Linked DNA regions of Chlorogloeopsis sp. ULAP01. The protein of the gene in region 1 interacts with the protein of each later gene in a pairwise test. Links are inferred from orthologs where the notes say so. Each region holds a gene or a part of one and is shown on either strand. Other genes may lie near its edges. The genes, in order: rlmN and ftsZ.

The links.
Region 2: the proteins of rlmN (region 1) and ftsZ interact in binary tests that used the Escherichia coli proteins (3 or more experiments, as listed by UniProt). The link is inferred for Chlorogloeopsis sp. ULAP01 from one-to-one orthologs.

Annotation. Positions count from the first base shown.
Region 1 is NZ_JAUDRH010000005.1:75,793-91,458, reverse strand. What follows is about bases 10,698-13,539. They hold rlmN (dual-specificity RNA methyltransferase RlmN), read right to left. Parts: upstream 12,775-13,539; coding sequence 11,620-12,774; downstream 10,698-11,619. Other genes in these bases: QUB80_RS11020 (peroxiredoxin), read left to right, coding at 12,998-13,539; QUB80_RS11030 (replication restart DNA helicase PriA), read left to right, coding at 11,327-11,503. Also shown: QUB80_RS11075 (response regulator), read right to left, coding at 1-619; ndhL (NAD(P)H-quinone oxidoreductase subunit L), read left to right, coding at 1,962-2,183; QUB80_RS11065 (DUF3007 family protein), read left to right, coding at 2,210-2,521; trpA (tryptophan synthase subunit alpha), read left to right, coding at 2,615-3,415; QUB80_RS11055 (coiled-coil domain-containing protein), read left to right, coding at 3,695-4,339; QUB80_RS11050 (serine/threonine-protein kinase), read right to left, coding at 4,550-6,475; QUB80_RS11045 (hypothetical protein), read left to right, coding at 6,640-7,143; QUB80_RS11040 (response regulator), read left to right, coding at 7,938-8,363; excinuclease ABC subunit UvrC, read left to right, coding at 8,570-10,486; more of QUB80_RS11020, read left to right, coding at 13,540-13,570; QUB80_RS11015 (hypothetical protein), read left to right, coding at 13,731-14,219; QUB80_RS11010 (polyphosphate kinase 2 family protein), read left to right, coding at 14,222-15,097; QUB80_RS11005 (DUF2949 domain-containing protein), read left to right, coding at 15,447-15,641; QUB80_RS11000 (ATP-dependent 6-phosphofructokinase), read left to right, coding at 15,654-15,666.
Region 2 is NZ_JAUDRH010000004.1:115,479-131,234, reverse strand. Bases 7,664-10,595 are described here. They hold ftsZ (cell division protein FtsZ), read right to left. Parts: upstream 9,809-10,595; coding sequence 8,519-9,808; downstream 7,664-8,518. Other genes in these bases: gshB (glutathione synthase), read left to right, coding at 7,664-7,767. In the rest of the region: QUB80_RS09190 (hypothetical protein), read left to right, coding at 44-454; 7,8-didemethyl-8-hydroxy-5-deazariboflavin synthase subunit CofG, read left to right, coding at 528-1,523; QUB80_RS09175 (Uma2 family endonuclease), read right to left, coding at 2,126-2,755; GTPase HflX, read left to right, coding at 2,921-4,666; QUB80_RS09165 (hypothetical protein), read left to right, coding at 4,920-5,648; QUB80_RS09160 (hypothetical protein), read right to left, coding at 5,849-6,034; QUB80_RS09155 (hypothetical protein), read left to right, coding at 6,064-6,189; grxC (glutaredoxin 3), read left to right, coding at 6,396-6,668; more of gshB, read left to right, coding at 6,781-7,663; QUB80_RS09135 (cell division protein FtsQ/DivIB), read right to left, coding at 10,864-11,709; QUB80_RS09130 (hypothetical protein), read right to left, coding at 12,799-13,137; QUB80_RS09125 (photosystem II manganese-stabilizing polypeptide), read left to right, coding at 13,688-14,521; QUB80_RS09120 (hypothetical protein), read left to right, coding at 15,070-15,756. UniProt on the Escherichia coli protein: Essential cell division protein that forms a contractile ring structure (Z ring) at the future cell division site. The regulation of the ring assembly controls the timing and the location of cell division.

The DNA.
Region 1 (15,666 bases):
CAGCTATTTTTAGTTTTTGCCGCAAACCTTTAATTTGAGTTGTAACAGCTTCCTCGCCAGGAAATTCAACAGAAGACCATATTTTATCTAGTAAAGCTCTTCTACTATATATCCTATGAGGATTACGAAGAAATAATTCTAGTAATCCATATTCTTTTGGAGTGAGATGGAGATGCTTCGTAGTATAAGTAACTTCTTTGGTATTGGTATTAATCTGCAAATTTTCCCAAGCTATTATTGTTGGTAAAATTTCTTTTCCCCTACGCAATAAAGCTTTTATTCGTGCAATTAATTCTGATATATCAAAGGGTTTAGCAACATAATCATCTGCACCAGCCTCTAATCCCGTCACACGCATACTAATGCTATCCTTGCCAGTCAAAATTAAAATTGGCATTTGATAGCCTGCACAACGAATTTGGCGACAAAGACTGATACCATCTAATCCTGGAAGCGAAACATCCAATAAAAGCAGATCGTAATCTACTTTTTTTGCTAACTCCAACCCTATTTGGCCATCATTTGTAGTCTCAATCTGATAGTTAGAATTTTTAAGTGCTGCTACAACTACTGAGGTTGTAAATTCATCATCTTCTACCAAAAGAATTTTCATGGACATTTTTCTTCTGTATTTAGATTACAGAAACTAACAGAAATTATATTCTTGCCTATTGTCTAAATAAAAACTAAATTATGCAAACCAATCTTGAATATGACAAATCAATTCGGTTTTCTCTGTAAAGTTTATTTTATTTAGTTCTTTGGAATTGATTCTTTGCACGCAATGTTATATCAAATCATGAATAATGTCATTGACTAGTAGCAAATGACTCAAAGCTATGCTCATCCGTATTAGTACGATGAGTAGGAAATTATGAAGATTTATCTTTAAGAGATTATTTATAAAGTAAACCCTAATTTGTAGTATTTATTGGTGCGTTACGGCTAATCTGACTCTCTTAAACGCTCAAATCCCTAAACAGTCGTAACACAACGGTAATAAAACGAGAACTCAGAGCGGCGGCTACTTAACAGAAGCCACTTAACGTCTACCGCCGAAGTGCGTTAGCTCCTTGCTCCGCGAGGCTCTGAAGTTGGGTGGGCAGAACATCTGACCATTTTTTACCTCCCCTACTTAACATTAACTTTATAAATAGCCTTTAAATAAATTTTTGAGTGATAGCGATCGCGTACTTAAAAGAAAAGATTGCGGAGGCTTCAATATTGAAATTTTCTATCTAATGTAAACAGTTTGAACAATCAATTTCAACTTTTTACAAGTTTCAAAAATACTCTTTGATTATATTTACTTAAAAGTGGGGGTGGAGGGACTTGAACCCTCACGACCTTTTACGGTCAACGGATTTTCATTCTCCTGCAACTTTCGCCACTGCCTAATAGCTTTATCAGCTTTAGACTTTGAGAATTGGACTCTCCCTTTACCCTCGACTTTACGTTAGGGTAGCTCCCGTCAAGTCTCTGCACCTTCCAAACTAGCCTTTTGTTAGTAATTATTTGCTAGCTACAAATGACTAATGACAAGTGACGAGTTTGGCTTGGCTCAGGATTGCCTTGTCTGTTACCAGATTTAGGTTTCCCTGAATTTGAGAGCTTACACTCAAAGGATTTCTCCTTTAAGGCTCAATTACTTAAGTCCGTAGCGTCTACCATTCCGCCACACCCCCATATTAATTTGGGAGTCACTTTTTAATTTGTGAGGCATTAAACACCTCCTCGATCTATTGCAACATCATTTGCGTCATTTGCCAACTAGTAACTATAAAAAATTTTTCTGGATAACCGAACTTTTTTAAAAAAAGGCAGAAAATTCTCCTTGCCAGCTTGAAGATTAAATCGTTAAGAGCGCAAAAGCAATTAACAGTACTTTCCTGGTGACGAGCTTTCAGCCTATGATGGAAAGGAAAGATGCACCCGTTGGTTATTGCTGTATTAAACTCATGATGGAATCTATGATGGTACCGCTCCTGTACCTGATTTTGGCTGGAGCTTATCTATTAGTCATACCTGTGGCTGTGCTGTTCTATCTAAACAAACGTTGGTATGTGGCTAGCTCCATAGAGCGTGCATTTATGTACTTTTTGATATTTTTCTTCTTTCCAGGTTTATTAGTTCTGTCACCGTTTGTGAATCTTCGACCCAAGCGGCGGCAAATTGAAGCTTAAATTAACAATGGTAGGTCATAAGACTTATGCGACGCATTGACGCTATTGGAATTGGCTTAGGCGTTTTTATTGCAGGTGGCTTGGTGTATTTACTCCTACAACTAGCAGGCTTAGATAGTTTGAATGCTGGTATTTGGAGTCAAGCCTTGCTAGTCGGTGGATTAGTTGGCTGGTTGCTGACATATCTTTTCCGTGCAGTGAGTCACAATATGACCTACCATAAACAACGCGAACAATACGAAGAAGACTACTTGCAAAAGCGCTTAGAAGAACTTTCCCCAGAAGAGTTAGCGAAAATTCAAGCTGAAATAGAACAGGAAGAACAACATAAGGTGTAAATTAGTTATCTGTCATTCGTCAGTCGCTACAAGTCGCTTAACCCGCAAGAGCGCGCTGGCTCCCAATGACTACTTACTATTTACTAATTACTAATGACTGCGATTTCCGATTGCTTTGAAAACCTGGCACGTAACCGAGAGTGCGCTTTAATTCCCTTTATTACTGCTGGCGATCCAGATATAGAAACCACAGCAGAAGCTTTGCGAGTTTTGGATCGCAGTGGTGCGGATATAATCGAACTTGGTGTTCCCTATTCTGATCCTCTGGCTGATGGGCCTGTTATTCAAGCTGCTGCTACTCGTGCTTTGCAAAGGGGAACAAGTTTAGATCAAGTGCTGGAAATGCTAAAAGCTACTTCTCCTAGCTTGCGAGCGCCAATTATTCTTTTTACTTACTATAATCCCATTCTTAACCGTGGTATAGATACATTTCTCCAGCAAGTTGCTAATGCTGGCGTGGCTGGCTTAGTCGTGCCAGATTTACCTTTAGAAGAAGCTGCAACCTTGCTCAAACCTGCTGCTGAAATTGGAATAGATGTCACTTTGTTGATTGCTCCTACTAGTTCCAGCGAAAGGATCGAAGCAATTGCTCGCGCCTCTCAAGGATTTATTTATTTAGTCAGTGTCACGGGTGTTACAGGTATGCGATCGCAAGTTGAAACACGAGTATCTGATTTATTAAATAAAATACGTAATTATACTACTAAACCAATTGGCGTAGGTTTTGGAATTTCCCAAGCAGAACAAGCTCGTCAAGTGAAAGAGTGGGGAGCAGATGCTGCAATTGTTGGCAGTGCTTTTGTAAAACGCCTGGCTGAAGGCACTCCACAGCAAGGTTTAAAGGCGATCGCTGAATTTTGTCAAACACTCAAAAGCGCGATCGCTAACCCGTAAGCAAAAGCAAATAGCAATTTGAACGAGACAAACTGGGAAGGTAGATTAAAATGTTTAATAATCAGAGTTTTTTTACCTTCCTTTGTAGACATTTTGAAAAATATAGTTTTGAATATATAAAGCAGATATCAAGCGGTAACAAGGCAGGTTTGATCGCTGATCCGGATTTAGATGTTATTTAAAGTACAGTACTTTAGAATGTAAATTTTATGATTATGAGTGTTAAAGTATATCGGTCACAAGCGATCATAGTGGCTTCGCTGACTAGAGGTAAAGGCAATGAGTGAGAGTATGGCATTTATCGGCGGTGTTGCCGTAGCGGGGCTAGCGGCTATTTTGTTGTTAAAGGGAACTGGAAATCCTCTGCAACAGCCAAACATCGCAGTTGCTCCACAATTGCCAACTACTATGATGCCTGGAGTTATACAGCAGCCACCGACATATAATCCTTACGCACCACAACCTGTTGCTCCAACACCTGCAAGTCCAAATCCTGATGAGCGTTTAGCAATGGAACGTCTCAAAATGGAAAATGAGGGGCTAAAGAAGGAAAACGAGCAACTCAAAAGTCAAATGCAGCAGTTCCAAGCCCAACTCCAACAGGCTTACAACTATCAGTTGCAATTAAATGCACAGCAAAACCAAAATGCAGCGTCACGCTTGCAGCAATCTGAAAATCCCTGGTGGTCTTCACCTATAGTATGGGCAGTGGGAGGTATGTCTTTAACTATCGGCGGAGGTATTGTTGTTGCTGGGGTATTATCTTTGTTTTCTCCTAAACAACGACATACTCGTACAGTCCAAGTTATTCATCCTTACAATGGTTCTGGTACACCATTAGTTCCAGTACGTCGAGCTGAGTTTTTACCACCTCACACCGAAGTAAGACGAGTTAATGCGCCAGAATACGAGGATACCTACTAAGTAGTTTGAAACCAGTTAAAGTATATCCTATTGAAAAACGCTTTCCCAAAATACAGACGTGCGAAAAATAATTTTCTCATGCTTATTTTTCATGTTTTTTTATAGTAAAAAATATTAAATATTTAATTAGTAAATAAAAAATAGATACCCGACTTCTTTAAGAAGTCGGGTATCTTACTCTTAAATTAACCACTAAATATTTTATTATCTTTACTGTTTAGTTGATTCAGTAGTGGAAAGCTTGTCCTGAGAATTATTATTCGACTTGGTTATCTGAGGAAGCTTTTGTTTAGCTATATTTTCGGCAGCTTGTTTAAATAATGGCTCTATTTTGTTTCGCCAATATTGAATATTTGGCAAATTTTCAGGATTGTCTTTGTAAGCTAAAACCTTATCCCATTGACCACTATCTAATGCTTTATTAATCTCGTTGAAGAAAGCTTCTGACTTTGCCCAATCTTGTTGCCATTGATTTAACATTTCTGTCGTTTGTTTTAAGCCAGAAGGATTTATAGGAATAGACTTAACTAATTCAACTGCACCTTGTAAATCTCCAGATTCATACTTCTTTCTTGCTTTTTCTATAGTCTGGGTAGATGTTTTGTGTTGTGAGTTTTCTGACTCTAATTTTGCAGATAAAGAAGCTGGTTCTGATGTTTCTGTGGAAGAAATTTTGCTATCCACAACAGATTTTGATGAGGAAGTTGAGAGAAAACCAATCAAGTCAACATCGTTTACAGTTTTCACAGCAATGCCCTTATCTCGCAGACAAGTAACCCATCCATCTTTATTTTTGATATGAACTTGTTCTATCCAAGCCCGCTCCGAGTCAAGTCTTACTTCTACCCAACCGCGTTTTGTCCTTTTTCCTGTCACTTCTAACTTCTTGCCCTGGTTAACTTTTTGCACGATGTTATCACTGGCGATCGCACTCGGCTCTGAACGGATATTTGCTTGCTTTGCTCCAACAACAGCTAAACAGGTGGGCGCTGTAATGATGTCATTTCCTCCTGTCACGTTCGCAGCAAAATTTTGTGCATTCTTAACTACCAACGGAGCAATAGCAGCAGCACTACCTGCCAAAAATACTAGAACAAATAGCTGCAATAAGTCAGGGCCATTAGAAGAACTCCTGGAAACAGAAGTAAGTGGCTTGGTGGCTGCTTCTGGTGGTGCTGGAGATACATTATTTGCTGGCGCGAGGGCGATGGTTTTCTGCTGAGATTGGCGTGATGGGAAAGTAGTTGCCCCATAACTGAGATTTTTGCGATATTCTCCAATTTGAGAGCGGATATCAATTGCTTGCAGTGCTTGCAAAGCTTCTTGAGCGCTTTGATAACGATCCTTGAAGTGATAGCGTACCATTTTGCTCAAAACCGCCGCCAAATCTTGGCTGATGGGTACTAAGTGCTGCCAGAGAATTTCGCCTGTTTGGGGATCTTCTTGCATTTCTACTGGCGCTACTCCCGTTAGTGCTTGAATGGCTATAATGCCCAAAGCGTAGATATCACTATTAGGGCGGGGTTTGCCTTGCCCTTGTTCTGTGGGCATATAACCGGGAGTACCAATAGCTACCGTAGCAGAGAAGTACCCGGCGGCATTGAGAACTGATGTTTGAGTAGCATATTCGGAGGGTGTACGCAATTTTTTCACCGCCCCAAAGTCTAATAAGACTAATTTTTTGTCTGCGGCACGGCGGATAATATTATCTGGCTTAATGTCGCGGTGAATTACACCATGACTGTGAACAAAATCTAAGATATTTAAAATTTCTGTTAACAAATCGATGACTTCCCCTTCAGTCCAGTTTTCACTAGATATCATTTCATCGCTAAGGGAATGCCCTTCAATAAATTCCTGTACCAAGTAAAATTCTTGATTTTCGTCAAAGTAAGCCAACAGCCGGGGTATTTGATCGTGGTTACCCAATTTTTCTAAAGTTTCGGCTTCGCTTTCAAATAGGCGTTTAGCTGTATCAAACAAGGAGGGAGCGGCGCTGATTGGCTTGAGGTGCTTAACTACGCAGATCGGATTACCCGGACGTTTTGTATCCTGGGCAATGTATGTTTCACCAAATCCTCCTGTTGCTAGGACTTGCATGACTTGGTATCGATGGTCTAGTAACTTGCCAATCATATTCCCTCCCCAGTATTAACACCCATTTTCTCAGGATGGTAATAAATATCTCCAAAATTTCCTCGATAAAATCCGTTATCTTGAGAAAAGATTTGGATGTAAAACACAATATTTTAGTCAATAAACATTGTTAATTTTGATTTCAATATCATTTTTTAGTAACCATGCCACCTAAAATAACAAATTCAGTCGCGTGGCGGCAGGCTGAACTCCTCATGCAACCTGCTTTCATTCGCGTTGTGGATAATATTCGCAAGTTGCTTGATGTATCTGCTTGGAAGGGAACTTACCAGGATGTGCTGATTTGGCCCCCAAATACCAGCGATGAGACAAAAGCAGTTGTGACAAGACTTTTACAAGAACTAGAAGCCGCAACTCCTGAGAAAGCACTTGAAATTAGAGAGACTCTTGCCCGTCTACCAATGCCCCATCCAGGATATCATCTGTGTTTACAGCGTCAAGAGCAACAAGTAAGTGTGGATTTATGGGAATTGTGTTACCGAGTGTGTTTTCTTGATTACAATTCCTTAAGTGATGAACCAGTTGATATTGATACTAGTTTAATCGATGAAACGGGTGATGTGGATTGGAATGCTCTAGAAACTAAAACGAAAGGGTTAGTCGAACAAGTATTTGCAAGTTTACCTCCAGAAGAACTTCACCCTTAGAACGTGTTGTCAAATCTCACGAGCCTTCAGGCTAGCTTGAGGCTACGCGGACAAAGCCTGCCTCCGCAGGTCAAAATCTTAATTTTTATAGTCCGTGTCGGCGGACTACCCTTCAGGGAGCCGCTTCCGCGTCTACGTTTTTATAGCCGCACCCTTCAGGGTATCGGCTAGTTGGAAAATAGGCCTTAGCCCTTTTTTGCAAGTGGAAAGGGGATTTTTTTCTAAACCACCAAGAACAGATAAACGCGGAAGCGGTTAATTGCCCAAGCGACTCTCTACCCACTGGAAAGGGGATGAAAAAACGATAAACAGAGTAGATTCTTTTAATTAATGATGGCTGTTTTGCAGAAGTTGAAGAGAATTCTAAAAATTCTCGCTTTTGACTTCAAAATAGGAACTAGAGAATAGAAGTTTACATAATTTCTTTATGAGATTAATTATATGAGCTTCTGACTTCTGAATGCTTTTATGATTAAATTTCTTACTTGTATGTAGAGTGCTCTGGAAGCTTACTCTCTAAAATATTTAAAAATAATAACTTAGTACAAGTTTATAAAACATTTCTTTAAGATATGTTTAACTTGCAGTTAAATTTGGATTTTGAGTATAGTATTCTGGAACGCAAACTTTTTTAGTCAGCAGAAAGTATAATTTAGTGTCGCAATAATATTTTTATTTCTAATTCTAACTGTTTTAGGCAAATAAAATACTCTAACACCTAATAAGTTTAGCAGCAATTTTTTTATATTTTAGCAAGAATTGTTGACTTTTAACCTAAAGATGTATAGGTAAAAATGACAGCACAGTTACTTAAAATTCAGCAGCAATTGTCACTCAAGAGAGGACGAAGAATCTTATTAATAGAAGATAATGATATTAACAGAATGTTACTCAGTGACTATCTAATTCACTTTAGATATGAAGTTCAGAGCTTGGCAGGAGGTTCTGATTTGATTTCTACTATCAAGAAATTTCAACCAGATTTGATTTTATTAGATTTAAAATTACCTGATATTGATGGTTATTCTTTATTAGAAAAAATACAGCAAGAAACAGATATATCACTGACACCAATTTTTGTAGTTTCAGCCTTTGCTTTTAAAGAGGATCGGGAACGAGCAATCAAACTAGGTGCTCGTCGCTACTTTGTCAAACCTGTAAACTTGATTGAGTTAATTTTGGCAATCGAAGAAGAATTAGCTTGTAAACTTTTCCAGTAAATTGGCGATATAGAAAAATATACAATCAATAAAATTTCATAGTAATTTTACTTAAAACCAATATATTCTCATCTTGCACTAGTTCCAATAGCCTTCAAAGCCCTCGTTACCAGGTTCAACCTGGTAACGAGAACTATCGATAAAATTTCATAGTAATTTTACTTAAAATAAATATAGGTGAATTATAAAGTTGCCAAACTTTGGTTGTGACAACATCTGCTCAAACACTACCACTAATTAAAGAACCAGAACGTCTAGAAAGCCGTTTAGCCGAAATTCCGCCAGAACCTGGAGTGTATATGATGCGAGACAGGAGCGATCGCATTATATATATAGGTAAATCTCGGAAGTTGCGATCGCGTGTTCGTTCTTATTTTCGAGAATCACAAAAACTCAGCGAACGCATCGCCACAATGGTAAGGCAGGTGACAGAGATTGAATTTATTGTCACCGATACAGAAGCGGAAGCCCTAGCGTTAGAAGCTAACCTGATCAAGCAGCACCAACCTTATTTCAACGTGTTGCTGAAAGATGATAAAAAATATCCTTACGTTTGTATCACTTGGTCAGAAGATTATCCCCGAATCTATATTACTCGTAAGCGTCAACTAGGTAAAGAAAAGGACAAATATTATGGCCCTTATACTGATTCTCACTTACTGCGGGAGATTTTGCGCTTATGTAAGCGGATATTTCCTTTGCGACAGCGCCCTCAACCCCTGTTTAAAGACCGTCCCTGTTTAAATTACGATATAGGACGTTGTCCTGGTGTGTGTCAGTTGCTGATTTCTCCAGAAGAATATCGCAAAACTGTGCAAAAAGTGGCGATGGTATTCCAAGGGCGAAGCAGCGAACTGATTGACATCCTGACAGAACAAATGCACAAACAAGCGGAGGCACTCAACTTTGAGGCGGCAGCACGGATTCGCGATCAAATTGCAGGGCTAAAGTCTCTCAATGCCGATCAAAAAGTTTCCCTACCAGATGATACGGTTTCTCGTGATGCGATCGCCGCTTCAGCAGATGCACAACACGCCTGCATTCAATTATTTCAAATTCGTGCCGGACAATTGGTGGGCAGACTTGCATTTATTGCGGAAGTACCCCCCCTTTCATCCTCCCCGCAAGCGGGGGAGAGTGAGGGAGGGTTGATGGGAGCCATCTTACAACGCGTGTTGGAAGAACACTACCAAACTGCCGATGCGGTAGAAATTCCTACGGAAATTTTGGTGCAGCATGAATTACCAGATACAGAGATACTGGCAGATGTGCTGACACAGCGTAAAGGTAGAAAAGTGACGATTGTCGCTCCCCAGCGCCAAACCAAGGCAGAATTAATCGAAATGGTAGAGCGAAACGCTCAATATGAATTGCAAAGACTGCAAAAATTGGGCGATCGCAACCAACAAGCGATGCAAGATTTAGCTGCCATCCTTGATTTACCCGACTTACCTCACCGCATTGAAGGTTATGATATCTCTCACATCCAAGGCTCAAATGCTGTAGCTTCCCAAGTCGTGTTTGTCAACGGAATCAGCGCCAAGCAACACTATCGCCACTACAAAATCAAAAATCCCACAGTTACAACCGGACATTCGGATGATTTTGCCAGTCTTGCTGAAGTTATCTGTCGCCGCTTTCGCAAGTATGCCGAAAATCCGCAATTGTCGCGAATTGGGAATCCTGACTGGCCTGATCTAATTATGATTGATGGTGGTAAAGGTCAGTTATCAGCAGTTGTAGCAGTCTTGCAACAGATGAATTTATTGGAAGACTTGCGTGTAATCAGTCTGGCAAAACGACGAGAAGAAATTTTTCTACCGGGAGAATCGGAACCACTGTCAACAGAGTCAGAACAACCAGGAGTACAACTACTGCGGAGATTGCGAGATGAAGCGCATCGATTTGCTGTCAGTTTTCATCGCCAGCAACGCAGCGATAAATTGAAGCGATCGCGTTTAGATGAAATTCCTGGTTTAGGGCATTATCGCCAAAAACAGCTTTTGGGACATTTCCGCTCAGTTGATTATATTCGCCAAGCTACACCCGCACAGATAGCTGAAGTTCCAGGAATTGGCTCGCGTTTAGCTCAGGAAATTTATGACTATTTTCATCCCGCTTGAGGTAGATAAAATCAAATGCTAGCGCTAATTCAATGCTGATAAACAGGTGAAAAGAAATGATGGGTAATTGATAAGCGGAAAAAACCCATTACCTAATTACCCATTACCCATTACCCATTACCCATTACTAATCATTAGATTAGCAAATATGGCTGAGGCTACTCATCTATTGATTGGAAGTTTTTCTTAAATTTTATCTCTAGAATTTAATTCTTTTTTTGCAGTAACAAAAAAATCATTTCAACCTAGAATTAATATTTTTTTACTCGAACTTATAATTTGTGATGTATTTACTAATTTAATCATAACGCTATTTTTGCAGCTAGATTTTAGACAAAATCTTCATTTACAGTCTTTTTATACCTAGTTTCAAAAAAATTGTGACTTAATATACAGATTTTGCACTTTTTTATAAGAGAAGATTTTACACTAGAATCACACTCAGTTTTGTGGGGGAGTAGTGTGCTAGCAAAGCCTAAAGTCAACTACATATGATTTGCTCAAGTCTTGCTAAAAGCTACTGCTGATTTTAGTAGCAATAGCTAGACGAAAAGAACTAGAGTCGCTATAGTCTCAAGCTAATCTTGGTAGGGATCGCAGAAACCATAAGCTAAGACAGCATAAACAAGCTAATTTTATATCCAAAGCTAGATGGTTATATATCTAAAGTTTAAGATAATCAAAAGAATTATAGGTTGTTAAGTTTTTCCAGGCTAAATTGATTTACCAGCTAACATAAATATTGATTTTTGTTAAGTATAGAAGATTAAAGGTTAGCCGGTTTCATTAACCTGCTTATTGTTTACAGCAAAACTAATCATGATATCCAGGGATTTAAAAATGCAGATAGTACAAAGTATTTACTGCCCCAATTGCGGTAGTAAAGGAGAAAGATATTATATTTTTGATAGGCAATTAACAAGAACTCAATGCCAAAGTTGTGACTACTTAATGGTATGTTGCACGCGTACTGGTAAAGTTATTGAAGCTTATGCCCCTGGAATTTATGCTCGTTGATGATAACGTTAATACCTAATAGCTAATGGTTAATGGCCAATAGCAATAAACTCTAAATAATGTACGGGCGGGTTGAGTGTTTTATCAAAGGATAATCAACAAAACTCGCCTTTTCTCTACTGCTTACTTGCTCGTAGTTGTCCGCAAGCAGCATCTGCTTCTAAACCACGAGAGTAGCGCACGCTCACAGCAATATGATGCTGTTTGAGAACTTTGACAAAAGTTTGAATGCGACTAGGAGTCGGACGTTTGTAGTCTACTTCAGATATAGGATTATATGGTATTAAATTAACATGACTTTGAAATCGCCGTAGTCTTTGTGCTAATTCAACAGCATCCTCTGGAAAGTCGTTAACATCCGCAAGAAGAACATATTCAAAAGTTACACGTCGTCCAGTAATTTCCACATACTCGCGACATTCAGCTAGCAAATCTTCAATTTGATAGGCACGGGCGCTAGGAATGAGTTTTTCTCGTAGTGCTTGGTTAGGAGCGTGGAGACTGACTGCGAGGGTAACTTGTAATTTGTGCTGGGCAAATTTACGAATGTGATCGCTTATTCCCACTGTAGAGACAGTCATGCAGCGCTGCCCAATACCCACATCTTGATTGAGAGATTTAATCGCTCCTAAAACATGATCTGAATTTAACAGTGGTTCACCCATACCCATAAATACGATATGACTCACTCGCTGCTGAAAATCTTCCTGAACAGTTAATACCTGATCGATAATTTCGTGCCGTGCCAAATTGCGCTTATAGCCACCTTTACCAGTCGCACAGAAATCACATCCCATCGGACAACCGACTTGAGTTGAGACGCAAACTGTCAACCGTTCTAGGGATTTTGGATCTGGGAATTTCTCCACTTCCCCCCGTCTTTGCGTCTCCCCCTCTCCCCTGCTTCGATAAGTTGGGATACCGACTGTTTCAATGATATATCCGTCTGCTAGTTGCAAAAGATACTTAACAGTGCCATCGGGAGCAACGGAGCGGTAATGGATTGTAGAGCGCCCAATTGAAATTTCTGCAACCTCTGCCCGCCATTGTTTAGGGAATACAGAGATATCAGCAAGCGATCGCACGCCTTTATGATAGATCCATTCATGTAACTGCTTTCCTCTGTAAGCAGGTTGTCCTTTTTGTTGCACCCAAGCGGTTAACTCGGCAAGCGAAGCACCCAGTAGAGAAAGAGTTAATTCTCCTGATGCCGTATCTAGTTTTTTATTGGTAGGAGAGTTAACCCCAGGTAAAAGAGGCGTAGCAGACATAAAAAGTCACAAATTCACGGTGGCATATCTATCCTATAACCTCTTGCTAAATCTTGCTTTGACTGACTTTGCTCAAGCGTATTCCCAGTACCAGCAGCCAAGAGAACCAATCAGAACATTGGGTGGGGATACACATGATGCCTTTACCTCAGCACTGAATATTTCCTCAATCTGAAGAGACAGCATTGTAAACTTATGTTAAGTTTTATTTTGGTTTGCACTCATGATTTCTCGCCGCCATTTTTTAAGCATATTATTCGTTAGTTGTTTTGCTCTCATCAGTTGGTTGAATTTTGTCCCAACAGCTAGTGCATTGGGTGGTAAATTACCCCCTCTTAATCAACCTGCACCGTTATTTACTTTGCCGACAAACTCTGGCGATGGTGAAATTTCTCTTGAAGATTTTCGTGGTAAGTGGTTAGTTGTGTACTTTTATCCGAAAGACTTCACCCCTGGTTGCACAATAGAAGCACGTCGCTTTCAGCAAGACTTGCCTAAATATCTCGAAAAAAATGCCCAAATCATTGGTGTGAGTGCCGATGATGTAAATTCTCATGCCGAATTTTGTGATTCAGAGGGATTAGTATTTCCACTATTGGCAGATACAACGGGTGCAGTAAGTAAATCCTACGGTTCTTGGATGAGCTTTGTCTCGATGCGTCACACATTTATCATCGATCCGCAGGGTGTTCTGCGCGAGACTTTTGTCAAAGTCAATCCAGCTATCCACAGTCAAGAAGTCTTATCTCGGTTAGAGGAATTGCAAAAAACTACTGCTAAGGGTATAGGGGTATAGGGGTATATGGGAGTAGGGGATAATGCTTCCCTTACACCCTCACACCCTTTTCTTTAGTCACTAGTGATTAGTAATTAGTCTTAAACTCATAATATAAATGGGCAGAATGAGAAAAAACTGAAAACTAATAAAAGCTGATAGCTCCTTGGCGAGGCATACTATGAATGTTGAACGCAAAGTAAATTTTCAAAATCCAACAGAAGAATTAGAATTTGCTCAACCACCTGTTCCTCCTAAACCACTAGAATTGCTAAGAGATACTGAGGCTTTACTGCGTCGTCCAACAGTTGCAACCTTGGTACCACTTTTACCACCAAAGCTAGGAAAGAACTTGCAAGCTGCGTCTTGTGTTGCAGAAGATTCCTTAAAAGAGTTAGCCGAAATTGAACTAGAGAAAATTAGCGACTGGGAACTAAGAACTGCGCGTATTCGTATGGGATTAAGCTTTGTTGGTTTTGGAGCGCTGATGATAATTGTACTTTTGCTTTATCTCACCACGTTACATCCACAACTCAGTCCAGTTGAGCAAATTGGTCTATATTGGTATCAATATGTTTGGTTTGTGTGTTTGGGCGTAGCGGGAATGTTTATTCTCGGACGAGAAGCAATGCGTCCTACTGAAAAGCCTCAAAAATTCAATCAACGCTGAGTATGAATGATATCAACCACAACCATTTAATTGTTAAACCTGGTTCTAAAATTTTATTAAAAGATTATGACCCTAAATATACGGGTAATTTCCAAAGTAAGGTTGATGCACAAGGCAAATTAGAAGCAGGCGTTCAGCAACTAAGAAAATATCAAGACGTTCTGTATGCTCAAAATACTTATGCTTTGTTAATTATATTTCAGGCAATGGATGCCGCTGGTAAAGATAGTACGATTAAGCATGTGATGTCTGGTGTCAATCCGCAAGGCTGTCAGGTATTTAGCTTTAAAGCACCAAGTGCAGAAGAGTTAGATCATGATTATTTGTGGCGATCAGCCAAATCATTGCCAGAAAGAGGACGAATTGGTATTTTCAATCGTTCATACTATGAAGAAGTTTTGATAGTTCGTGTTCATCCTGAACTCCTACAAAAGCAACAATTACCTGAATCCTTCAAGGGAAACTATATTTGGAAGCAACGATTCGAGGAAATTAACAATTTTGAAAAATATTTAGTAAATAATGGCATTATAGTTATTAAATTTTTTTTAAATGTTTCTAAAACAGAACAAAAGAAACGTTTTTTAGACCGAATTGAATTGCCAGAAAAAAATTGGAAGTTCTCAATCAGTGATGTTCAAGAACGTGCTCACTGGGATGATTATATGGAAGTTTATGAAGATGTTTTCAATCATACCAGCACAGATTGGGCTCCTTGGTATATTATTCCTGCCGATCGCAAATGGTTCATGCGTCTTGCTGTATCTGAAATTATCTGCTCAAAATTAAAAGACCTTAATCTAAAATATCCGACGGTAAGCGATGAACACAAACAGCAACTTTTGCAGGCAAAAGCAATATTAGAACGAGAAGATTAACTGTAGAGTGAGAAAAAGATAAAAATTTTAAAATTCACCTTTGTTGCGATAGTGATATTATGCCTATTAATTAACTAAAATATTGCCAATCCAGATAGAATGCTGCTTTTTAACCATAAATACTCATCGTAAAGCTACATCAAAAGAGCTTTTTGTTCACTAGGGTAAGCAAAAAGGAGTACTCAACTGGATTGAACATTATTTAATCAAGGCTATACAGAAACCCATACTTGACCGCACGTTATGTATGGCTGATTTTGAAAGCCAAGCTTAATCTCATCAAATCCTCACAAGTTCCTCAGGTTTATAGCTTAATCTCATGAGTATTGCCCAAGGAGAGGTGGCAAGTATGGAAGCAAGTAAACTTGCAAAATTCCTTAGTTTTTTGCAAGAAGATTTAGCGATTCCAGCAGATGATCTGCAATTAGCATTGCGGCATCCTGAACAAAATCCAAATTTGTTACCAATAATTCTGTGGCAATATGGGTTGGTAACGTTGAACCAGCTAGACTTGATTTTTGACTGGTTGCAGGGGAATGGTTGAGGTTAAGCCGCAATGAAAACAAAAA
Region 2 (15,756 bases), on another replicon or contig:
CGCGCCTACAAACTTCTCTCTGCCCTCTGCCTTCTAATTAAATATGGCTATCAAACTTACAAAACTACTGTCTGTATTAGCTATTGTTCTTGTTTATATATTTTTTCCCTCAGAACTTGCTTGGGCAGAAATAGCGAAATTTAGCACTAATTCAACTGTAATTTTTGCCCAGATAGCCAACTCATCCCCACAGATGGAGCTGACACCCCAAATGCGCCAACGACTACAAGCTGTACGTCAACGCAGAAATAGGGAAATTATGAAAGTTTTAGATTTTTCCCAAATTAATCAACTCAATCAAAATCTACGGACTGGTGATAATTTTGCTCAAGCTTTAGCAAAGCTAGAATTGCAGGGAGAACAGAAAGAATTAGTAGAGGCGATCGCAAAAATTAGCGACTTGAAAATCAAAAATATTTTATCTCGCTATTCGTTACAAACAATTCAAAAATAATTATTGAGTATAAAAGCTAAGACTGTAGTATTAACTCTTTTTATGCTTTACTGTGGTTAGCAGTACTATTTCCATGCTAAATACTCATTCCCCCTTAGTTACTTATAGTCCTGCTTACACAATCGTTCCTACTTACGAATGTTTTAACCGATGTACCTATTGTAACTTTCGCAGCGAATCGGGTCAAAGTCCTTGGATAACAATAGCAGCAGCAGAAAGTATTCTTCAATCACTTCAGCACCAAAAAATCTGTGAAATTTTAATACTCAGTGGTGAAGTACATCCCCATTCATCGCAGCGTCAAGCGTGGTGTGAGCGGATTTATAAATTGTGCGAATTAGCACTATCATTTGGTTTTTTGCCACATACAAATGCGGGGCCATTGAGTTTTGCGGAAATGCAAAAGCTCAAGAATGTAAACGTTTCTATGGGGTTAATGTTAGAACAGTTAACCCCAGAACTACTTAAAAGCGTGCATAAATTCGCACCAAGTAAAAAGCCAGAAGTCAGACTGCAACAATTAGAATGGGCGGGAGAATTACAGATTCCGTTTACAACAGGTTTGTTATTGGGAATTGGAGAAACTGAAGCTGATTGGTGGGAGACATTAGTAGCGATCGCCAATCTCCACCACCGTTACCATCACATCCAAGAAGTCATCCTCCAACCTCATAGCCCCGGAAATCAGCAAACTTTTGACGCACCACCCTTTGATCCCCATCAACTACCAGAAGTAATTTTTCAGGCACGTCAAATTTTACCCTCAGATATTACTATCCAAATACCGCCAAACTTAGTCAAAGATGAGTGCTGGTTAATCGCTTGTGTAGAAGCAGGCGCAAGAGACTTAGGCGGAATCGGGCCAAAAGATGAAGTGAATCCCGATTATCCTCATCTTCAAAAGCAGGAATTGAGAGAAATTTTACAGCCTGCGGGGTGGGAGTTAGTGCCAAGGCTGCCAGTATATCCGCAGTTTGATAGCTGGTTGTCGGAGGAGTTACAAACAGCAGTGAAGCAGTGGCGGAAACCTCACCCCCAGCCCCTCTCCTTACCAAGGAGAGGGGAGTAGGAATTATTCTTTTCGGTGATAGTTATTTTGTTCATTGCTATTACAAACTTGTGAACGAGGATTAGAACCTCTTTAATGAGGATGAGAACCTCGCTGGCGAGTATTTGAGCTTCGTTAGCGAGTGTTAGAACCTCCTGAGTGAGTATTTGAGCTTCATTAGTGAGTATCAGAATCTCGTAAACGAGTAATTGAGCTTGATTAATGAGTGTTAGAACTTCATTCATGAGTACTTGAGGTTCATGAATCAGTATTTGAACTTCATTCAATAGTATTGAAGCTTAGTTAACGAGTATTTGAATCTCGTTAGCCACCTTTAATTCAAGGAGTTCCCGACTTTAAAGAAGCTGTGGCGAAACTTTCATGAACTTGCTGTAACCTTACAAACTGAGGTAAATCTTCCATTGAATCTTTGTATTCTTCTAAACACAACTCCAAAACTTCTTTGAGATTTTCCTTAAGCTCATCTAAAGTAGCACCCTAAGTATGAGCGCCTGGGATTCCAGGTACAATACCAACATATAATTTTGTTTCAGCATCCCATTCAATATAAGCTGTAAAAATTTTCATAATTAGCTACCTAAAACTGAAAAACTTTCTCTTACTTAAATCTGTTCTCTCACCCAATTCCGAAAATGTCGCGTCATCTCCATCACCCCAACTCTTTGACTTTCCTCTAAAAATTGCGGAATTTCAATTAAAGGTAAATTTGCAAAAGTTGGTGAATGACTGCACTCTACATATTGCCCTTGTTGCAGTTGATATATTCGCAGCACACCTTCGTCGTAGTGCCAAAGTTCTGTAATACATAAAGAAGCATAAACTTGAAATTTATCCAAAGAAGAACTGGTCAAATCTATTTCTACTACTAAATCAGGTGGTGGATCGCTATTCAAGTCAATTTCAAACTTATTCCTCATCTCTGCTTCATTTTGGATATAGTAGCTGCTATCTGGTTCCGTACCACGCCGCAAATCTTCCCGTTTTAGAGTTGTCGAACCTGTAGGAAAAATTTCTAAATTCAACTCTTCCCCCAGCACAAAAATTAAGCGCTCAACTAAACATTTCCAATATTCGTGAGGCAAGAGTGGAGTCATGATTTCTAACGTACCTTGGTCATAGGTAAGTCGAGAGGCTCGCTCCTCTCCCATTTCAGCTAGCATGGTTTCAAAGGTCTGCCAGCTGATGTTTCTCAATACAACCCTTTGTGCCGAAGGAGTGCGTGTAGTTACCATAGCTCTATAGGGTGCAGGGCTTGATTACAAAATAGCGTTAAATCTTGATGATGGGAACAATTATCCATAACGCATCCGCCATTAGTAAGAGTTTTGACACAAAAACAGTATTGTAAAATATAAAAAGTAGGATTCGAGGAACCAGTTTACTGGTAGAAGACGCTTATCGAGACTATCTTCGGTAATCTTCAGGGTTTAAAGTCTAGCCAGCTTAAGCAACTACAGCGGCTGTATCACCAGCGCATTCCGGGCGATCGCATCACAACGTCTGAGTTTGCCCAGCGTTTGGCAGCAATCAGTACTGAAATCAATCAGCCTGTATGTGCCTACCTCAATCGTCGTGGACAAGTTATCCGCGTGGGGGTAGGCACTGTGCGTCAAACGCAAATCCCACCATTAGAATTGCCCCGTTACGGTGCAGAACGACTTAGCGGTATCCGTTGTATCGCCACTCAACTCAAGCCAGATTCACCCAGTGAAGCGGCATTGACAGCGATGGCACTACAGCGTCTCGATGCTCTAGTTGTACTCAACATTACCGGAACAGGATTTCAAAAGCGGGGTGGTGGAGTAACAGGTTACGTCAAAGAAGCTTTTTTGGCACACCTCATACCCCAAGAATCTCGCGTCCTGATCACCAGTCCATCTTCTGCCAAGTTAGAGGCAAGTAAAGTCCAATCTCCTAATTGGAGCGTGTCGCCACCCATGAGTTTGGATGTGCTCTCGCAGCAGGATTTTATCGAAATGGTGGAAGGGCTGGAAGAAGAATTCCAGCGTGAGTTTGTTGCCCAAGAAGTAAGTAGCGATCGCGATCGCGTTGTCATCATCGGGGTAATGACTGATGACATGAGCGCCCAACAATTCCAAGACACTTTGGCGGAATTGGCACGATTAGTAGACACTGCTGGCGGAGAGGTGTTGCAGACTCTCTGGCAGAAGCGATCGCGCATTCATCCCCAAACGGTTGTCGGGGAAGGAAAAGTGCAAGAAATAGCCCTCACCGCCCAAACCTTGGGAGCTAATCTTATTGTCTTTGATCGCGATCTTTCACCTTCCCAAGCTCGTAACCTAGAAACTCAAATCGGTATCCGAGTAGTTGATCGCACTGAAGTAATTTTAGATATTTTTGCCCAACGTGCTCAGTCCCGTGCAGGTAAGCTGCAAGTAGAACTGGCACAGTTGGAATATATGCTGCCACGACTGGCGGGTAGAGGTCAGGCAATGTCCCGACTTGGTGGTGGTATTGGTACTCGTGGTCCTGGCGAAACTAAACTAGAAACTGAACGACGTGCCATTGGACGTCGTATTTCCCGCTTACAGCAAGAAGTTAACCAACTACAAGCCCATCGAGATCGGTTACGCCAGCGACGGCAACATCGAGAAATTCCCTCAGTGGCGATCGTTGGTTATACCAATGCTGGCAAGTCTACTTTGCTGAATGCTCTCACTAACGCCGAGGTTTACACAGCCGATCAGCTGTTTGCTACCCTCGATCCAACCACACGCCGCTTAGTGGTTCCCCATGCAGCAACTGAACAACCCCAAGAAATTCTAGTAACAGATACAGTAGGGTTCATCCACGAACTACCTGCATCTCTGATGGATGCCTTCCGCGCCACTTTAGAGGAAGTTACAGAAGCTGATGCCTTATTGCATCTGGTAGATTTATCTCATCCAGCGTGGTTAAGTCACATTCGCTCTGTGAGGGAAATCTTGGCACAAATGCCAGTAACACCAGGTCCCGCAGTCGTCGCTTTTAATAAGATTGACCAAGTAGACAGCGATACCCTCGCTCAAGCACGAGAAGAGTTTCCTTTAGGGGTGTTTCTTTCTGCGCGTCAACGTTTGGGCTTAGAAACCTTACGTCAGCGCTTAGGTCAACTAGTTCAGTACGCGGTAGATTATAGGTAAATAAATTAACAATTTTTCTTCCATCTCTAAATTTAATTACTCAGTAGCAATACTGAGTTTTTTAATATTATGAAGCCAAAAAAAAAGTGTTTTTAAATCTAAAACTGTATTATAGACAACTTCTATATCAGTACTTAGGATTGGATAAGACTCATTCATAGGGTGCTTTTAACATCAACTGGGTAGCGATTTATTACATTCTCTTTTTTACTTATTGAGTCTCACCATTGTGTTTTCTAAGTGCTGAATTAACATGAAAAATTTCTTTTCAATGTCGGCAGTACCATCCTTTTTGGCTGCTACTACCGTTGTATTAGCTGCCGCTATCTTTGCTCCTGCCAATGCCGCTTCTTTGTCTTTTACCATCGATGACTTCACAGGTTATGATACTAGAGTGAAGTTTACCTTGGACGATCAAATAGCAGGAGCGGGTAAAGTCCAATTTAAAGTAGATTATCTGGCGACTGGCAGCAACACCATCGCCGATATACGCGGTATTTTCTTCAACATTTTGGACGACTCGCTTCTTAGCGGTATGCAAGTCACAGGTACGGATGTAACAGCCAGTAAATTTGGCCCTGCTGGGACAATTACCTCTGTTGGCAGTAGTAGCAACAATCTTAATGGCAGTGGTAATCAGAAGAATTTCTTTGATGCTGGGGTAGAAATAGGTAAGGAAGGTATTGGGGGAAATAAAGGCGACATTCAATCAACCACTTTTACCTTATCTCACATATCAAAAGCTTTAACTCTGGCTCAGTTTTCTGAGCAAAATTTTGGAGTGCGTCTGATGAGTGTAGGCTCTGGAAATAGTCGTGAAGGAAGTAGCAAACTCAAAGGCACAGCCCCTTACTATACTCCTCCTCCACCCCCCCCTAAGAAGGTACCCGAACATAGTACAACCGTTGCTCTCGGTTTATTTGCTGCCACAGGTACTTGGCAACTGATGAAGAAAAAGAAACAGTTTATTTCTCAGACTTAAACAACACTATTCAATTTACATTGACCTTGATGATAGAGGCTTAGGAGTGTATCAGCACTTTTAAGCCTATTTTTTTAGAACAGGGTATAGGGAACAGGGAACAGGGAATAGAGGACAGGGGGACAAACAGACAAGGGGAAAAGGGGACAAGGAGAGTGGAAGCTGAGGAAGCTGGGGGGCAGGGGAGATGGGGAGAACTACTAACTACTAACCACTGTACGGGCGGGTTTAGAAGATAAATTATCAGTTTGAACGGCAAGATTATCCATAAAACCCGCACGGCAGTCGCACTCGACGCGCTTAACCCGACGCCAGGTGACGCCAGTCGCTACAACGTGCTTAACCCGACGCCAGGTGCTACAACGCGGGGAACCCGCGCAACGCACTGGCTCCGCAAGGGCGCACTGGCTCCTTTATGCCGGGGAACCCTTACTTTCGCTTATCCACTACTCTGCGAGAAGCCGGACTACGTCCGTCTACGTGTCTACGCCAGTCGCTACAAGTCGGCACTAGACGCGTTCGCCGTCAGGCGTTGCGTTAGCTAGCGGCTACCCTCCGGGTAGCCGCTAGGGCGCGCTGGCTCACCACCGCACTGGCTCCGCAAGGGCGCGCTGCCTCCCCTACTAACAAATGACAAATGACCAATGACAAATCCCTCCCAACACCGTTGATAAAAATAGGATAAAGTCCCCACAGCTAACGACAACATTCTAAAATTAAGAATTATTACGCTCAATTGAGGAAGTTATGGCTGCTAAAGTAGAAATTTACACTTGGAGTACTTGCCCGTTTTGTATCCGTGCCAAAAGCTTGTTGAAGAAAAAAGGAGTTGAATTCATCGAATATGGTATCGATGGAAATGAGGCAGCGCGGAATAAAATGGCTCAAAGAGCAAATGGAAGGCGTTCTCTACCACAAATATTTATCAATGATCGTCACGTTGGTGGTTGTGACGATATTTATGCTTTAGATGCTCAAGGTAAGCTAGATCAGCTACTTGCTTCTAGCAATAGTGTTTAGGATTGCAAGAGTCGCGATCGGGTTTTTCTGCAAAAGCGATCGCCAAGAAGCTAAATCATCAAGGGATAATTAAAAGTGATCTTGGAAGTTGCTGGCAATTGAGGCAGAAAGCGTGAAACTGGCTTTTATTATCGACCCCATCTCTACTCTTGACCCATGCCATGATACCAGCGTTGCCTTGATGGAAGCAGCGCACATTATGGGACACGAAGTTTGGATTGCCCCAATTAACTCGTTAAGTGTTGTAGAAGGTAAAGCTTGGGCAATCTTAGAACGTGTTGAGCTTGTGCCTATAGAACTAGTAGAAGGACGCTGGGTGGCGGCAAACCCTTGGTACAAGTTGAGTGATCGCACATTTCTTTGTCTGGAAACAATGGATGCCGTGTTTATGCGGACAGATCCACCAGTTACAGTTCCCTACCTCTATGCCACTTATATTCTGGACTACATAGATCAAAACAAAACTTTGGTGATTAATAATCCCAGTGGGATTCGAGCGGCAAACGAAAAAATGTATGCCCTTCAGTTTAGTAAAGTAATTCCAGAAACTATCGTTACGGCAGATAAGCAGATTATTCGGCAATTTGTGGAAGCCAAAGGGACGGCGGTTCTTAAACCTCTGGGTAACAAAGCTGGCGAAGGAATTTTAATTTTGCAACCGAGCGATCGCAACTTCAACTCTATGATCGAACTTAGTACTCTCCAAGGTCGGGTACCTATTATGGTGCAAGAGTTTATACCAGATGCCAAAGAAGGAGATAAGCGAATCATTCTACTCAATGGCGAACCGATTGGTGCCGTTAACCGTCTTTCAGCTGCTGGTGAATTTCGCAACAATATGGCTACTGGTGGCACAGTCGCCAAAACCGTCATTACTCAAAAAGAACATGAGATTTGCTTGGAATTAGCCGCAACTTTACGTCAAGATGGGTTAATTTTTGTCGGAATCGACGTTATTGGTGGCTATCTAACCGAAGTTAACGTTACAAGTCCCACAGGAGTACGCGAAATTGACCGACTGGATGGCACTCGTCTTGGTCATGAAGTGATTAAATGGATTGAGCAGGCTCTACACAGTCGAAATAGAAAATTAAAATAATTTATATTTGATTCTTGCTTGTCATTCTTTGCGTATGGATACCAATTTACGTATAAAACTGAAACTTACCTGCGCAAACTCTATCAGTTAGCTGCTCTAAATTGCTGACCAGAAAATTACTATCAACTCATAGTCGGTTGACTCCCTGGTTTTCTACGGTCAGCCTTCTTTATTTAATGCTTGACACAAAATTACAATCATGTTTATCTTAGCTACTTTGCTAAAAGTGGGCTTTGTTTTGCTAGGGTTACATCTACATAATTTCTTTTGACCTAACAAAAGTTAATCAGTGACAACAGATTGAAATTTACAGCGTCAATAAACGCTGCAATTTAGCCCATCTGGTAGGAAATGACTTAGTCTTTAAAGATGACAAAATTAATGTCTATTCAGATTAAGAACTGTGCCGATTCCAACAATAGACAGGCATCGTTGAAAACATAGACTATGTACATATAGGAATCTCGCCTTCATGGTTGGGTAAAATTTCCCCTACTCAGACAAGTGATTATGGGGCTAGAAGAGAAACTTCATTGTCAAAACTGTCCTTGCTTGTTGTACCAAAAGAACTAGCAATATCCAATTAAGTGAACTTTTGTCCAATAATTTTGGTATGTTTGCAGCCGAGAAAAATTTTGCCAGCAATTGACAACTGAGGGATGGCACTAAGTAGCTTATCCCTGCCCCTGGTAAAAAAAATGATATTTTAATAGAATGGCTATAAGCTAGCAAAAAAGCAGTTATTAACAACTTAATTGCGTGGCGGTCGTCGATTTCGCAAAAAGTCAGGAATATCCAAAATTGATTTTTCTTTCGGCTCTGGAACTTGAGTAGGAGGATTAGCTGCTGGAGGTTGTGGCATTGGGCGTCTTGATTGTGGGGGTTGTACTACCCGATTTTGGGTGACGTTTGGTTGTTGTGCTGTTTGCACTTCACCTGTAAATCCAGTCGCAATGACAGTCAGTCTAACTTCGCCTTGAAGCCTATCGTCAATCACTGCTCCAAAGATAATATTGGCGTTCGGATCAACAACTTCATAGATGGTTTCTGCTGCTGCGTTTACCTCATGAAGAGTCAAGTCACTACCACCAGTAATATTAAAGACGACACCTCTGGCTCCCTCAATTGAACTTTCAAGTAATGGTGAAGATATCGCAGCGATCGCTGCTTCCCTAGCTCTCGATTTTCCAGAACCAATTCCGATCCCCATCAGAGCCGATCCCGCATCTGCCATCACTGCTCGTACATCTGCAAAGTCAACGTTGATCAAACCGGGGATCGTGATGATATCAGAGATGCCTTGCACACCTTGCCGCAGCACATCATCTGCGTAACGAAAAGCCTCCTGCATGGGTGTTTGTTCTGGGATCACTTCTAAAAGCTTGTTGTTAGGGATAATAATCAATGTATCTACACGACTTTTCAGCCCTTCAATACCTTGCTCTGCTTGACTAGTGCGACGACGTCCTTCAAAAATAAATGGACGTGTTACCACACCAACAGTGAGAGCACCCATTTCTTTTGCTACTTCCGCCACAATTGGTGCTGCACCAGTTCCAGTTCCACCCCCCATGCCAGCAGTGATAAAAACTAAGTCTGCACCTTCTAAAGCGGTTGCAATCTCATCGCGCGACTCCTCAGCAGCTTTTTGCCCGATAGCAGGATTACCACCTGCTCCTAAACCACGAGTAAGTTTCTGCCCAATTTGTAAGCGACTCGGAGCTGCTGCCAGAGTTAAAGCTTGGGCATCGGTGTTAATAGACCAAAACTCTACTCCAGAAACATCAGAAGCGATCATGCGATTAACGGCATTGCTACCACCACCACCAACACCAATCACTTTGATATTGGCAACTCGGCCTGGAACAATATCACCGATTCGGGTATCTTCGTTAGGAATCTTCTTGCTGTCATTGTTTTGCCCAAAGTTCAACCCTGAGTGATTAAAGGGATTAGCAGAGTTTACTGCCAGCGAGAAAGCAGACTGTCCTGGAGACTGAGAGTTTCTATAGGTAAGCCCTTGGTTATTATCAAGTGTCATTGGATTCACAAAGGTAGATAAACGACTTTTTAAGGTGTTATTCACCTAAGAGTCAACTATAGTTTGACGTTGCCACAATCTGTAGCATTGTTCTTTCTTGTTCTCACTAATTCCAACCCTTTCAGGATTGGAGGCGCGAAAATTTACTATGAGATCAGTGAGCAAGGCACCTGTTTGCCCAGCTAATTCTAGAGAAGTATACCCATATTTACCTGAAATTGACCTGTATAACTTCCGCCGGCCATTAACATCTTCACTGCTTTTTTGCTGATTTTGCCCGGTATGCCTTCGGTAATTCCAATAACATCTCCTTGTTGCTACTGGTAATTTACACGGCCCATTAATTTTACAGTAGTTAATTTTGTTTTTTTCTTTACTCACAATAATTACTAGTGTTTTTGTATAAAGTATTGAGAAATTAACTAAACCAAGAGCTATTACAAAGTAATTATTTATTGCTTTTGATAGCTTTTAAATTTTACCCGTAATATTTTCGTTTCTCTTTATACACTTTTCACAGTAAAAAGTATTTCAGTACGTAATAACTACTTATATTACTTGTAAATATATATTACTTGCTAAAACACGCCAAGACACATCTTGCCTGTCTTAATAATATGTTCAATTGGATTCCTCAATCAGGAGGATAGCAACTTAAAAATACAGAAATTTTTTTATTTTTACCTACCCTTCAACTAAAAAAACAAAAAACTAATTCGATTTGGTATTTATCACCCGGTTAATTGAGCTTTGATTAGCTTTACTTACACCTAAACTTAGCTAAACACATACCTTAAATACTCCTGTAGGTTCTCTACATAAATTGAAAAAGTGCATAAAGTTGCACGTTCTCATTTAGGTTTTGGGGCATAAACAACAAGAGCTTTTTTGGTAAAATTAGAGATATTTTGTGATGATTCTTCACTATTCTAATTAGAAGTTGGTGCTGATTATTGCATGGAGTGCTATACAAGCAAAATTAATAAATAAGATTTATCAGCATAAAACTTCTTTATTAATTAGAAGTCTTTTCTACATTAAAAATACAAATGTTTTTAGGGAGTCCTGGAATTAATTTTTCTTTGAGTTTGGTTCATTTGTACTATAGGATGATCTGGGTTTTTCAAATCTATATAATCTATTTGATTGGGACTGAGTTGTAAGGGTAAATGGCGCATCTGAGCTAGTAATTTGATTTGTTCAGGTAACCGGGAACTAGGAACACCGAAATGTACCTTACCTATTTCTGTTTTCAAAATTAAATTCGTTGGATCTTGCCAATCAATCTCTATTACTTTTACAGCAGATTGACTTACAGCGAGATATAGTTCAGCCCAGTAAGAACGGTAGTGTTCTGGCGAGCCAATGACTTTTAAAGACGGTACTTTCACTGTGGAATTGAGTGAAGTAAATTGTTCTAAAGGCATGACTACTCCATGAGCATCTAGTAAACTCACAGATAATTTTTTGTTGTCATTAGTATTTTTTGCCTGTTCTCGATGCATTTGAGCAACTGCCACAGGTATTCTTTCGTGAATTTGCACTACTAATCCGGGAGGAAAAAGACGACGAGTTACGATCGCCTGTGCGATAGTCGGTTGCTGCTGCAATGAAGATGCAATTCGAGATGGTTGGATTCGCCACAAAGACTGAGGATAAGAGAGCTTCAAAAAAGACTCTACAGTCTCATCCGAAAGTAATTGATTACCCGAAATTACTATGTCATCGGGATTTTTGAGAACCCAAATTGGTTGAAGCGTTACCCACAGCAAACTACTTGCCAAACCAGTAACGGCGAGAGATCGCCAAATAGCTTGAAAAATTTTTGCTTGCCGCTTTTGACGTAGTTTCTTACGCCGCCCGGCTAGAACTTTACGAGAAACTGATACTATACCAGCCATTCAAACCTCTTCCACACTTTATTGCAAATTCCAAATTGTTTATTATGCTCCTGTTATTCAGTAATCGCAGCAAACCTGTCTGCCGAGGGAGAGATGTCTTTCTCAAAATTTGTTTTGATGTAGTAACACTTTACAGCAACCAAACAAGGATTGTGGTACCAAGATTCTTCACTATTCAAGTTTGCGGTGTTTATTCTAAATTGAATTTAGCCTCATTGCTGTAGGGCAATAGCCATAGTTCCACAGAACGGCCATACCTCAAGTATTGACAAATCAGATGGGATTGATGACGACTACCCTCTAACAGGCAAATTTAGGGAAGTGCGACACCAATTATACTCTGATTTAAAATTTGTCAAGTAAGTGCTAACCACAACAAAATACTTAGCAGAAACTTACTAAGTATAAATTACAACAAGATATTATATGTTGTATTTACGGCACTACAATGAAAGATTTATATCGGTTTATAAAAGTTCATAATACAATTTGATTTTTAAAATAGTTACTTTTATATCAAAAAATTACTTAACGAGTCATCATTATACATTTTTAGCTACTTTTGTAGCAATGGTAACCTCAAATTGTTGTTTTTGTTGATTTTACACTTAAAACTGAAAATGAAGTCATAGGCTTGCGATTGATAAAATTTCAAGCAGTAGATCAGATATAAATATACTGTATTTAGTCAAAAGATACATTTTTTGGATCAGTATGAGATTGAGCTTATAGTAACTAACTTAAAAAACAAGTATTTTTTGCAACAAACAATTCTGAAAAATGCGTGTTTTTGTGAAAACAAGTTGTATATAAAAATACTTAAATTTAAATCTTAACACTAAATTTGTGACGCTTTTTCCTAACATAGACTTATAACTAGACTTTTACTAGCAACTGTCCACAGAGAGAATAAAAATATTTATTTCTCTATTGAGAGTTTCCTGTTTTCGATAGCTTGCTAGTACGTGGTTGCAACTGGGTAAGTAATAATCTTTAGCGCAACCGCAATATTGAAAAGCGCGATCGCACACTTTGTGATGGTGTTACCACCCAGCGCGAAATTGAAAAGTAAAAATGAGAAAAACTATACTATTCGTTGATTCTGTCGCTTCCCCACTCCTCTTGTTGGGCTACTTCTTGTGGCAAATTTGTTAAAAATTCTTGCAGCCTCATTCGCTCGATATAAGGCCATCCACCTTCAGACTCAATATCCTTTAGGAGTGAGTAAAGTGCCTGACGATTGTTAGGTAAACTTTCTTGAAAAGCTCCATCCCGAATCTCTCGGTGTAGTTGTTCCAACTGCCGCAGTAAAGCTAAAAGAGCTATGGTATCCCCTTGACAAAATAGCACTGCATTATGTACTTCCGTTGCAATATCTTGCAGCTTGCCAAATAATTTCTCTGGCTCAAAAATTCTGCCGTTTTTCATGCCACCTTATGTAAATGAGGTCTAAATAAATTTACCGAAGATTTTTTACTTTCTTTTGTTCACCATTGAACCTATTTTTGTCAAAGCAGACTAAAACCGCATTTGTACTTACAGCCCATTACTCCGATTGATGAGCAAGAGTGGATTATGTTTGGTAGAGTTATTAATTAGCTCAATGCGATCCCAGCATTCTTGACAAATATTAGAGCGCTTTGATTTTGAGTTAAAAAAAATCGTATGATCTGGCTGATCTCCCCATAACAAAATGGGTTGTATATAGTGGCGACACATACGTCACGCAGAACGACAAAGGTTATACCACAAAGGTAAACCTACTAGCAGCACTTACGGACATCTGGAAACTGTCCAAAAAAGTTGTAGCAACGGCAATTATAGCTGTTCTCAGCTTGAGGAAAGCATTCGGAAGTCTATGCTTGTATCCTCCTTCGAGGTATATGTTCGCGTCTTGTGTATGCTGGGGCGTACTCATTCATACGCCCAAACGAAAACCATTAGATATTCATTTTTGATTTTGACACTGAGGTTGACCATGAGGTTTCGCGCTGTAATTGTTGCACTCTTGGCTTTATGCTTGGGAGTACTAACTGCTTGTAGTGAAGGCCCTGCTGCTGGTAGTACAGATTTACTTACTTACGACCAAATCAAAGGCACTGGCTTGGCTAACAAGTGTCCTCAACTAACAGAAACAAGTCGCGGCTCCATTCCTATTGATGCCGGGCAGTCTTACATCATAAAAGAACTTTGTTTAGAACCTACTCAATTCTTTGTGAAAGGAGAACCAACTAATAAACGGCAAAAACCACAATATATTGCTGGCAAACTATTGACTCGTAAAACCTACTCACTCGATCAGATTCAAGGTGATCTGAAAGTGAACTCAGACGGTAGTCTCACCTTTGTGGAAAAAGATGGCTTTGACTTCCAGGCTGCTACCGTCAAGTTACCTGGTGGTGAAATGGTACCTTTCTTGTTTACAGTCAAAGGTTTGGTTGCTCAATCACAACCTGGTATGACTAGCATTAATACTTCCACTGATTTTGAAGGTTCTTTCAGAGTGCCTTCGTACCGTGGTGCGACTTTCCTCGATCCTAAAGGACGTGGTGTTGCCAGTGGTTATGATAACGCTGTAGCTCTTCCTGCCCAATCTGATGAGGAAGAACTCCTTCGCGCCAATGTCAAGCGTGCTGATGTGCTTGAAGGCAAGATTTCCCTGTCTATAGCTAAAGTAGATAATGCTACTGGTGAAATTGCAGGTACTTTTGAGAGCGAACAGCCCTCTGATACCGATTTAGGCGCTGACGAGCCAGAGGAAGTCAAAGTTCGTGGCATTTTCTATGCTCGCGTTGAACCAGCTCGTGCCTAATTTTCTTTGAGTGTGGCAACTTACTGCTACTCAAGACTGTATTTGTCACTTTAGGAGCGATCGCTCGCTACCCCCCATCTTTCCTTCCAAAATTTTACTTGCAAGGAAGACAAGGGGTAGCTTTTTAGTTTTGAGCCATTGTCATCTGGTGATTAGGGATTGGGTATTGGGAAGAAGAGGACACGTTAAGCTCATCCCCCGACTGAAGTCTGGGGGATGAAAGCGGGCCGAAGTGAATTGGGAATTGGGCATTGGCCAATGCATGAATGCCCTTTGCCCCTTGCCCCAAGACGACGGACGACGGTTCCTCCCGTTCCTTGAAGGGGCGGGCTTCCCCGTCGTCTTTTGGTGACACGGAGAAAGATTTTCCCCTTGTCCCCTTGCACCAGGTGCGCCTTATCCTCTTTAAGCGTCCCTAGTCCCCTGTCACCTATCCCCTATTCCCTAGCCTCCACCCACAACTCTGGAAAAATAGCATTGATACCGCAAAAACAGATGGGAGATTTGGGCATCCTAAAACAGAAGCCCAGTATTTTTATGTACTCGCCATGTCAGCTTTTACATCTATTGCCCAATATCCTGGAACAAAGGCTAAAAATATTTCTCAGCAAGTTGCCGCAAGTGAATCACAATTACCGCCAATATTGGTAGCAACCAGTGGAGGTTTAGCCTTGCTTGTGATTGGTTTAATTATCTTTGGCAATATCAAGATCAATAAGCTAAAGAAAAAAATTAAATTTGAACAATTTCGGACACGGGAAATAGAGAAAAAGTTTAAATTAGCTTTGGAAACAATCCGCAAAATGGAGACTAATCCCGATTTAATCAACTCACGGGAATTTAACCTAGATTATCTGCGAATGCGGATGTCAGAGGAGGTATTTCATTTTGCCATTGTTAATCAAATTAAAATCAAAATTAAAGACAAAATTTCTCAAGCACTGCGCCCCAATCAGGCTCAACAAGGGGTAGTGGGTATTGCCAGTAATGCCGGAAGACAGGTGGATGAAATGTTTGATGTTGAGTATGAGACTGGCAATGTACCTAATATTACGAAGCGAGTCTTGTTTCGTGTTCAAATCCGATTAATGAAGCTACCAACCCAACCTACTTCCGCCACAATTAGCCAAATTATTGACTGTATTGAAACTTACCTCAGTCCTATAGATGAGGAAGATAATTGGCAACCGACGATTCAAGGCAGAGTTGCCTATATGCATTGGGATCAAAAGGCT